DNA from 3 places in the Sphingobium cupriresistens LL01 genome. Region 3 is predicted to be linked to each of the others. Evidence: predicted binding sites of a transcription regulator. Region 3 holds the regulator's gene; each other region holds the start of a gene.

What was found. The regulator LexA, encoded in region 3, represses DNA repair genes until DNA is damaged. The targets are predictions, from matches to a motif close to GTTCCNCNCTTGTTCT.
Region 1: the regulator LexA is predicted to act here: its motif matches at 1,418-1,433, upstream of V473_RS01600 (S24 family peptidase).
Region 2: the regulator LexA is predicted to act here: its motif matches at 1,654-1,669, upstream of V473_RS21305 (LexA family protein).

What each region holds. Positions count from the first base shown of each region.
Region 1 is NZ_KQ130434.1:330,830-334,105, reverse strand. Features, by position in the region: gene V473_RS01605 (XdhC family protein) at 1-382, opposite strand, end outside; gene V473_RS01600 (S24 family peptidase) at 502-1,170, opposite strand; gene V473_RS01595 (hypothetical protein) at 1,468-1,839, shown strand; gene V473_RS01590 (hypothetical protein) at 1,862-2,836, opposite strand; gene V473_RS01585 (TIGR04063 family PEP-CTERM/XrtA system glycosyltransferase) at 2,885-3,276, opposite strand, start outside.
Region 2 is NZ_KQ130440.1:3,982-7,257, reverse strand. Features, by position in the region: gene V473_RS21310 (Y-family DNA polymerase) at 1-1,173, opposite strand, end outside; gene V473_RS21305 (LexA family protein) at 1,183-1,617, opposite strand; gene V473_RS21300 (SOS response-associated peptidase family protein) at 1,814-2,461, shown strand; gene V473_RS23750 (hypothetical protein) at 2,645-3,025, shown strand; gene V473_RS21290 (GNAT family N-acetyltransferase) at 3,038-3,276, opposite strand, start outside.
Region 3 is NZ_KQ130434.1:1,562,609-1,565,884, reverse strand. Features, by position in the region: gene V473_RS07640 (ComEC/Rec2 family competence protein) at 1-1,694, shown strand, start outside; gene lexA (transcriptional repressor LexA) at 1,685-2,371, opposite strand; gene V473_RS07630 (molybdopterin molybdotransferase MoeA) at 2,441-3,276, opposite strand, start outside.

The DNA.
Region 1 (3,276 bases), 1.2 Mb from region 3:
GCGTCAGCGCCCGGCCGCGCGCGCTGGCGGCGGCGATCCGGTCGAACAATCCGGGCGCGAAGCCGGCCTCGCTCACCGGCTGGACCAGCACCGCGATCTCGCCGCCGCACGGCAGGCCGACTTCCCAGGCATCGCCATCGGCCACGCCATAGCTTTCGACATGGGCGTTGCGCCCGCCGATCACTTCCGCCGCGCGTTGCAACACGTCGCTTTCCACGCAGCCGCCCGAAATACTGCCCTCGAACCGGCCATCGGCATGGACGATCATATGGCTGCCGCGCGGCCGCGGCGCCGATCCCCAGGTCGACACCACCGTCGCCAGCGCCATGGGCGCGCCGCGCCATTCCTGTCCCTTGCGGATCACCGCGCCATTATCGTTCAATCGACACTCCTCTGGCGCAGCCACGCCGTCGCCTCAACGGCAGCATAACACCGTGCCGACCCCGCCTATCCCGACCCAGTCGGAAAACATCCACTTGACGGATTGGGAGGCGGACACCGCTAATGCAAGCGCCTGCCGCTCCAGACGACCCGGCCGACAATATCCACCAGCGCCGGATCGATATCCGCCCAGTCGGGATAATGCGGATTATCGCTCACCACGCTGAACCAACCGCGCCGCGGCCCCATGGCGACGCGCTTGACCATCAGCACGCCGTCCAGCCGCAGCACATAGACGCCGTCGCGCAGGCGGCCCGCATCATCGTCATGATCGACCATGATGTCGTCGCCGTCGTTCAGCGTCGGCGCCATCGATTCGCCATCGACCCGGATGATCGACACCCGTTGCGGTCGCACGCCCAGATGGCGCAACCAGCGCGCATCGAACGCCATCACGCCCGCCGCCTGCTCATCCTCGTCCAGCGATCCCAGCCCCGCCGACGCGCCCAGCGCCAGCCGCGGCACCGCGACCACCGCGGGCATCCCGCGCATCCGGGCGGGGGCCGCGACCGGCGCCGTCGCGCCGCCCAGCATCTGTTCGGGCACGCCGAAATAGCGCGCCAGCACGCGCCGATCCTCCTCGTCCAGCTTGCGTGGCGTGCCGCGCTTGATGAACTGCTGAATATAAGCGGGATTGCGGCCGATCAGCCGGGACAGATCGGCATAATTCTCCCCCCGTTCGGCAATCAGCCGATCGAGCGCAATCCGGGTATGTTCCGATTCATCCATATCCAATCCATAATGATAGGAATTTTCCTAGACAAGTAGGAAATTGCGTTAGAGATAGGAATAAACCTATCGACTTGCAGCGGGCGAGTCGTGCTGACTGGGGAGAAGAAGGCCAATGTTGCTGCGCATGATCGAACAATTTCTTCGCGAATTTAAGATGCGGCCAACCACTTTCGGACGCCGCTGCGCACGCGATCCACGCCTGGTTTTCGACCTGCGCCTGGGTCGGCAACCCGGCGATCGCATAAGGAGACGAGTAGAACATTTCATGAACACTTATCGCAGGAGCATCAGCCAATGACAAGTCTGGATCATGAGTTCGGCGTGGCCAACCTCATCCGAAATAAAGGAATAGGAAGGAAAAGGGCCAGCCCGCTGCCGCCCTTGCTGGCGCAACTGCTTGCCCGCGCGGGCGAACCCGCCATCGTCGAACGGGCGGTCAGCCGCCCCTGGGCCAGCGCCCTGTTCGAAGGGCAGCGCCATATGGTGCGGCTGCGCCTGAGCGGCGAGGATTTCCCTGAACGCGGCAGCGCCTTCATGGCAGGCCTCGCCGATGCCGAATGGGTGCTGCCGGGCCATTTCGTCGCTGACATCAGCGTCGATGATGGCGATGCGGATATGGAGAGCGTCTGGCTGGAACTGTCCGCCCTGACGATCGAAGACTGGTAAGACCTGCGCCGGGCGGCGGCTGTCACCGTCGCCCGGTCATGGAACGCAGCGCGCCCAGCGCGGCGCGCAGCGCTTCGTCGGCATCCTGCTCCACCGTCTTGCGCACCGGCACGGCCGAGGCCACCGGCATGTCGGCGATCATACCGCCACCGGCCCCGGCCGACGACATTTTCCGCGACCTGTGCTTAAGCCCGCGTTCCAATCGCTCGGTCAGTTCGCTGATCGACAGGCCATGGGTGGAGGGCATGGGCAGCGGCGCGGGACGGATTGTTTCGGCGGGCTGGGCGACGCTGGCGGGCATCGCAGGCGCGGTCCATTCGGCCGCGACCGGCGCTGCTTCAAACGTGGCATAATCTTCGTCCGCGCCATCATCGTCGATATCGTCTTCGACCAGGGTCGGAACGGCAAAGGGACCGGCCGGCCGCAGGAAGGCGGGTTGCGGCAGCTCTGCGTCCGTCAGCGGCATCGGCGCGCTGGGCATGGGCAGCTTGCCGAGCGGGACGATCGTGTCGCGCTCCGGGTCGCGACGCGCCACCAGCGATCGGCGGCCCGATTCGGCGCGCGGGAAAATGTCGATCCCGTCAAAGTCCCGGCTCGCGAAGATCGGCGGGCGTGACGGCGCATCAGGATGCGCGTCGGCGCGCCGCAGGATCGGCGCGTCCGGTTCGATGCCCGATGCAGCACGGCCCCGCGCCAGCGCGGTCAGCTTGGAGAATGCGAAACCCATTTTACGTGCTCCCTGGACGCGATGGGCGCGTCCTTTCCCATCTTCTTGTTCCGGCGCATCCGCATCGCGGCGTGCCAGGCCGACCAGGCCGATCGCCATGACGCCGGCGAAACCCGCCATCATCAGCCGCGCCTTCCATCCCAACGGCGGCGCCGCGGCCGGCCACGCTTCGCTGAGGCCGCTCGACGCCACGATCATCTCGACCAGGCCGACCGGCATCCACAACACCAGCAACGCAGCCGCCAGACCGGCCAGTGCGGCGATCGCCATGCCCCGCCTGCTGATGACTCCCGCCGCCACCTTATGTTCAACCCTTGCTCATGCGGCCGCGCGCGTCCGTGCGGGACGCGCCAGCAGCCGCTGGTAAACGGGTTCATAACGCACAATGTTTGACGACCAGTTACGCTCGCGCTCGACGAACGCGCGGGCCACGGCCCGGCGTTCATCCCATCCGTCGCGATTGGCGAACAGGTCCGCCAGCGCCGCGGCGATCGCCGCCGGATCGTCGGGCGCGAACAGGGCGCCGGTGACGCCATCCTCGATCAGTTCGCGATGCCCGCCGACGCTCGACGCCGCGACCAGACGCCCTTGCGCCATCGCCTCCAGCGGCTTTAGCGGCGTGACCAGATCGGTCAGCCGCATCGCCTTGCGCGGGTAAGCCAATATATCGACCTGCGCATAATAATGTTCGACCTGGTCGTGCGGCACCC
Region 2 (3,276 bases), on a different contig from region 3:
TTGGACCGCGAGCGTGATGGTGTTGCGGCCGAACCGACTATTGAGGCCATCCATGGCGGCCAGCAGTGCCGGGGCACGAGGGTCGACCGTAGCGAACAGATCTGCTTGCCCTCTGCCCTGCGGGGTCAAATCCTCCAGCAACACGCCGCATTTCGTATAGACGCCCCCCGGTTGAAACATGGCCTCCGTCATCTGGCCGACGATCCGCAAGATTACGCGCGGATCGTTGGAAGGCGGCGACAACCGCGCCGATCGCGAAGCGGAAGGCGGGTTCGGCCGATAGCGTGAGCCATGGGCGAAGGCGATCAGTCGGCTTGCAACGAGGCCCTGGGCGCGGATCTTCTCGGCCGCGCGCGCCGCGCGCCGCGCCATCGCCTCGCGCAGCTCGTCCAGCGTTTTGACCGGCTCTCCGAATTGGCGAGTGACGGCGGTTGCCTTCAGCGCGTCGGGCTCAACCTTGAAGTCCGCGCATTCTATGCCGCCCAGCTCGCGCACAAGCCGCTCAAGTACAACCGTTCCCACATCGCGCGCGACCGCGGGCGGCATCGCCGCCAGGTCGGCGGTTGTTCGGATGCCAAGAGGTCGAAGCCGCGCCTCAACCGTGCTTCCTATTCCCCACACCTCTCCGACCGGCCATCGCTCGAACAATCGGCGGCGTAGCTCAGTGTCGTGGAGATCCACCACGCCGCCCCAAACCTTTTCGGTGGCCTTGGCGAGCGCATTGGCGACTTTCGATAGAGTGCGTGTCGGGCCAAGGCCGATCCGGGTCGGGAGGCCGACTTGCCGCAATATATCCTCGCGCAACGTGTGCGCGGCGTCCACGTCGCCAAGGCCGTTGGGCAAGGTGGGGGCGCGGTAGAAACTCTCGTCTATCGAGTAGATCTCCACCGTATCGCTATGCTCGGCAATGACGGCGTTGAACCGCCGATTGAGGTCGGCATAGAGTTCGTAATTGCTCGATCGGAGCTGGATGCCGTGCCGTTTGATCCGATCCCGGATTTTAAAAACCGGCTCGCCCATGCGGACATGTAAGGCCTTCGCTTCCTCGCTGCGCGCAACCGCGCAACCGTCGTTGTTCGATAGGACGATGACGGGAACGCCGCGCAATGACGGGTCAAAAAGCCTCTCGGCAGAGACATAGAAGTTGGCAACATCGACAATTCCATGGGTCATCTGCGAGGCCTAGCGCCGAAAATCACGGACACTCGTTCGCACGACGCCCCATATTTCCACGCCCTCGGCGGGAGTAGGGTCATAGTGCTGGCGGGCGTTACGAGCCTCAAGAAACGTCCCGCCCTGGCGGCGCGCGAGCTGGCGGCAGACAAAGCCGCCATCCACGATGGCGATGACGATATGTCCCTCAACGGCCCGCGTGTCGCGGTCTACCACCACCACATCGTTATCGTAGATACCCGCGTCGATCATGCTGGTGCCGCTAATGCGGAACACAAAGCTGGCGGCGCGGTCGAGCCGCAGCAACTCGATCAGGCAAATGCGATCTTCGGCCCAGTCCTGCGATGGACTGGGAAAGCCAGCTCCCGCCGCCCCGATGAGAAAGGGAATTAGCCCCTCTGGCACCTCGGCAAGCGGGACCGGCTGCATCGGTGGCAGCAACATCGTGATTCCCTTCTTTCCCCCCTTCTAACGCATCATAGAACGAAATGGGAACATCGGTTCATCGCTCAAACGGTCTGGCCCTGTGGAGCGCCTTCGGCGCGCGTCTTTTTTAGAGGTGAAGGGCCGCAAAACAGGCATTCCGCACGCTACCCTGAGCCGTATGATTGACAGCTAAAGGCAGCGGCACCAGCTTCGCATGATGTGCAACAGATATAATCCCGGCGAGCGTCAACTAATTCTCGATGTGATCCCCGCGAATGGAAATGGCGCGCAGTACAACGCCAATCCCGATCGCGTTCATCCGAAAGAGGTTGGTCCTGTCGTTCGGCTTGTTGACGGTGAGATGGTCCTAGAGCGGATGACATGGGGCTTCCCGGTTACGCTTAAGGGCAGCAAGGGACAGCCGCTCGCGCCGAAGCCAGTCAATAATGCACGCTTTGACAAGCTGGGCGCATTCTGGAAGCGCTGGGCGATAGACCCCGGCAACCGCTGCCTCATTCCCACGGCGCACTTTGCAGAGGCCATCGGTCCGAAAGGCAAGATGACAGAGGCGTGGTTGTCGGTTCCCGATCAACCGATTTTTGCGTGGGCGGGGCTGTGGTCGAATGAGGATTGGGGCCTCTCATACACTGGCGTCATGACGGACAATTGCATTGAGTTTGCCGACATTCACGACCGCTCGCCGGTTATCCTCGATCCTGAGCATTGGCACACCTGGCTCACCGCGCCGTTAGCCGATCTATATCAATTTGATCGGCCTTATCCGGCGGAGAGGATGGCCGTCGAGCGAACAGATATTCCTTGGGTGAAGCGAAAGGCGCCAGGACAGGGGCCTTTGCTATAGGTCACTCCTGTTCCTCCAAGCAGGGGTCGATACATAGGACGGACTCAGACATACGCCAAGCGGCTCCAGAACCGCTTCGGTGTCGGCTATTACCTGATTGGCGTGCGTTATCTGCCGTCGTGCTTCAAAGTCTTATCGATCAGCCAAATGTGTAACGCATGAGCCGCGACAAATGTGGTGCCTATGAACATCAAGGCAGGCAATAGCATCCACTCCTGCCCCGGCCTCGGGGTAAGCGTCATCGCTCCAACACAGATTAGCCCCAGCACGCAGATTGCGAGAAACGGGGTAAAACTAAGAGCGAGAATGCGGGAAGCAGACCAGTTGATCGACTTGGAAAGCGGCTCTGACCGCGAAAGCCTCCACTGCATCGGCAACCTTTCACTTTCCCTGAAATGCGCGTTTGCCCAGATAGACAGACCAATCATCGCTAGCGCGAAGATGATGGACACGATCAACACGGTTACAATCACAAGCGTTACCTTTCGGCACCAGCGTAATCAGGCCGCCGGATGTTCGCAACTCGGCGGCTATCGCCTGTTGTCAGCCTCCAACTTAAGATAAAAATCGTGGCGGCTACAGGGAGAGGCCGAGGAACGATGCGCCGGGCACCGGATTGAAGGAAATCGGCTCGGCAGGGACAAAGCCGAGGGCCTCGTACAGCTTGCGCGCGGGATCGAACTTCGCCTGCACATCGAGCCTCATTTCGCTATAGCCCACGGCGCGAGCTTCCTCGATCAGGCGTTCGGCGAGGGCGCGACCAAGATGGCGTCCCTGAGCATGGGGGCGAACGTATAGTCGCTTCATCTCGCAAA
Region 3 (3,276 bases):
CCGATGTGCCGACGGGGCTGGGCGAGGGCGCGCGTCTGCGGTTTCGCGTGCGCTTGATGCCGCCGGCGCCGCCGAGTGTGCCGGGCGGCTATGATTTTGCGGCGCGCGCCTATTTTCAGGGGATCGGGGCCACCGGCAAGGCGTTGAAGCCCATAGAGATAGTGATCCCCTCCACCGCCGCGCCACCGCTGCGGGCGCGGTTGTTCGGCCATATATTGGAGCAAGTGGATGGTCCCGCCGAAGGAATCGCTGCCGCTCTGGCGACCGGGGACCAGGGCGCGATCCCCGAAGCGGATGCGGAAGCGATGCGGCGCAGCGGGCTGGCGCATCTTCTGTCGATCAGCGGCTTGCATGTGACGGCGCTGATCGGGGCGGTCATTTTCCTGCTGATGCGCGTGATGGCCTTGAGCCAGCGGGCGGCGCTTGGCTGGCCGCTGATGCTGATCGCGGCGGCGGGCGGGGCGCTGGCGGGGATCGGCTATACGCTGCTAACCGGGGCGGAGGTGCCCACGGTGCGATCCTGCGTCGCGGCCTTGCTGGTGCTGGGCGGACTGGCGATGGGTCGGGATGCGGTGACATTGCGACTGGTGGCGACCGGGGCGCTGGTCGTGCTGCTGCTGTGGCCCGAAGCGCTGGTCGGGCCGAGTTTCCAGATGAGTTTCGCGGCGGTGACGGCGCTGGTGGCGCTGGCCGAACATCCGCGCTTTCGCGCCTTTGCCGCCGTCAGGGACGAGGGCGTGATTCGCAAGACGGGTCGCTTGCTGGTCGTCACGCTGGCGACCGGGATCGCCGTCGAACTGGTGCTGATGCCGATCGCGCTGTTCCATTTTCACAAGGCGGGCCTGCTCGGCGCCTTCGCCAATCTGATCGCGATCCCGCTCACCACTTTCGTCGTCATGCCGCTGGAGGCGCTGGCGCTCGTGCTGGATGTCGTAGGGTTGGGCGCGCCGTTCTGGTGGTTGACGCAGCAGGCGCTGAACCTGTTGCTGCTGCTGGCTCATGGCGTGGCGGCGAGTCCTATGGCCACATTGCTCGCGCCGACCATGGGTATGGGGCTGTTCGGCATCACCATCGTCGGACTGCTCTGGTGCCTGTTATGGCGGACGGGATGGCGATGGCTGGGACTTGCGCCGGTGCTGATCGGCGTGGCGGTCACCTTTACCGCCGCGCCGCCCGATATCCTGATTACCGGCGACGGGCGGCATGTCGCCGTGCGGACGGGAAAGGGCATGGCGATATTGCGCGATCGGGCGGGGGATTATGTGCGGGACGTGCTGTCGGAAAGTGCAGGTTATGACGGCGAACTGGCGGCGATCGCGGCGCTGCCGGAGACGCGCTGCTCGCAGGATATGTGCGCCATGAGGATGAAGGATGGCAAGGGCCGCGACTGGCGGCTGCTCTTTACTCGCAGCAATGTGCTGATCGATCGGTCGAGTTTCGCCGGCGATTGCGCGGCGGCGGACATCGTCGTCAGCGATCGGGGCCTGCCGCGCTGGTGCCGACCGCGCTGGATGAAGGTCGATCGCCGGTCGCTCGCGCGTACCGGCGGGCTGTCTATGATCCTGGCGAAGGGCGAAGTTCACACCGTCCATCGGGCGGGCGACGCGCATCCCTGGGTCGCCCGCCAGACCCGCCGGACGTGGAGGGACCAGCCTGAATCATTTAAGGCCCAATCACACAGGCCTCAATTGTAGCGGCGCAGCAGCCCCGCGAGCTTGCCCTGGATGCGGACCTGGCGCGGATCGTATATCTGCGGCTCATAGGCCGGGTTGGCCGGATCGAGCCGGACGCGGCTGCCTTCGCGGCGGAAATATTTCAGCGTCGCTTCCGCCTCGTCGATCAGCGCGACGACGATCTGGCCTTCGCGGGCGACGTCGGTGCGCTGGATCAACGCGAAGTCGCCGTCGAGGATGCCGGCTTCCATCATCGAATCGCCCGACACTTCCAGCGCATAATGATCGCCCGCGCCGAGCAGCGCGGCGGGCACGGAGAGCATCGTCTGCCCTTCCATCGCCTCGATCGGCACACCGGCCGCGATCCGGCCGTGCAGCGGGATTTCGATCACGTCATTGGCGGCGGTGGGGATCATCGGCGGCTGGGCGGGCGGCGCAACCTTGGGCTTGAGCGCGATCACTGGCGCGGGCGTGCGATGCATCGCATCGGGGAGCTTGAGCACTTCCAGCGCGCGGGCGCGATTGGGCAGGCGACGGATGAAGCCGCGCTCCTCCAGCGCGTTGATGAGGCGGTGAATGCCGGATTTGGACCGCAGGTCCAGCGCATCCTTCATTTCCTCGAAAGAAGGCGACACGCCGCCTTCGTCCAAGCGGGTCTGAATGAAGCTTAGCAATTCCTGCTGCTTGGGCGTCAACATTGCGATCCTCCGTGGAACGTATGAGGAACGCATAGGAAACAGATGAAGGTTAGTCAAGCACCGAACATGTCAGGGCAGCGGCAGAATCAAGACCCGATCGCCGGGAGCCGCCGGCGGCGATCCGGCGGGGCGCAGGATCAGGCAGTCGGCCTTCGCCATGGCGGCGGTGGCCGCGCTGTCCTGTGACGTGACCGACACGATGCCGCCCGGTCCGCGCCAGGCGCGCAGATAATCGTCACGATCGCCGGTGGCGGGCAGCGGTGAGGCGAGCGGCGCGTCGCTTGTCGGTGGCAGCGGATCGCGTGCGCCGCCCAGATGACGGACCAGCGGCAACAGGAACAGCGTGGCCGTGACGAAGGCGGAGACGGGATTGCCCGGCAGGCCCAGGAACAGCGTATCGGCGATTCGCCCCGCCATCAGCGGCTTGCCCGGCCGCATTTTGATCTTCCAAAAATCGAGCGCGCCGCCTGCTTTCACAAAAGCGGGACGGACCAAATCATGGTCGCCGACGGAGGCGCCGCCGGTCGACACGATGATGTCGGCCGTGCGCGCCCGTTCGATCGCGGCCACCATCGCATCGAGGTCGTCCCGCACGATGCCGAGGTCGATGACGTCGCAGGGCAGGGCGGCGAGCAGGGCGGCAAGCATCGGCGCGTTGGAGGAAGGCAGGAAACCCGGCGGCGTCGGGGCGCCGGGCGGCACCAGTTCATTGCCGGTGGACAGCAGCGCGACCGTCGGCCGACCGCCGACCGGCACGACGCCATGGCCACCCAGCACGGCGAGCGCGACCTGAGCCGGGCCGAGGCGACCGCCAGCCTCCAGCAGCAGGGCGTCCTGCGCAAAGTCGGAGGCGGCGGTGCGGACATGACGACCTGCGGGTAGCGGATCGGCGCTGGCGGTCAGCC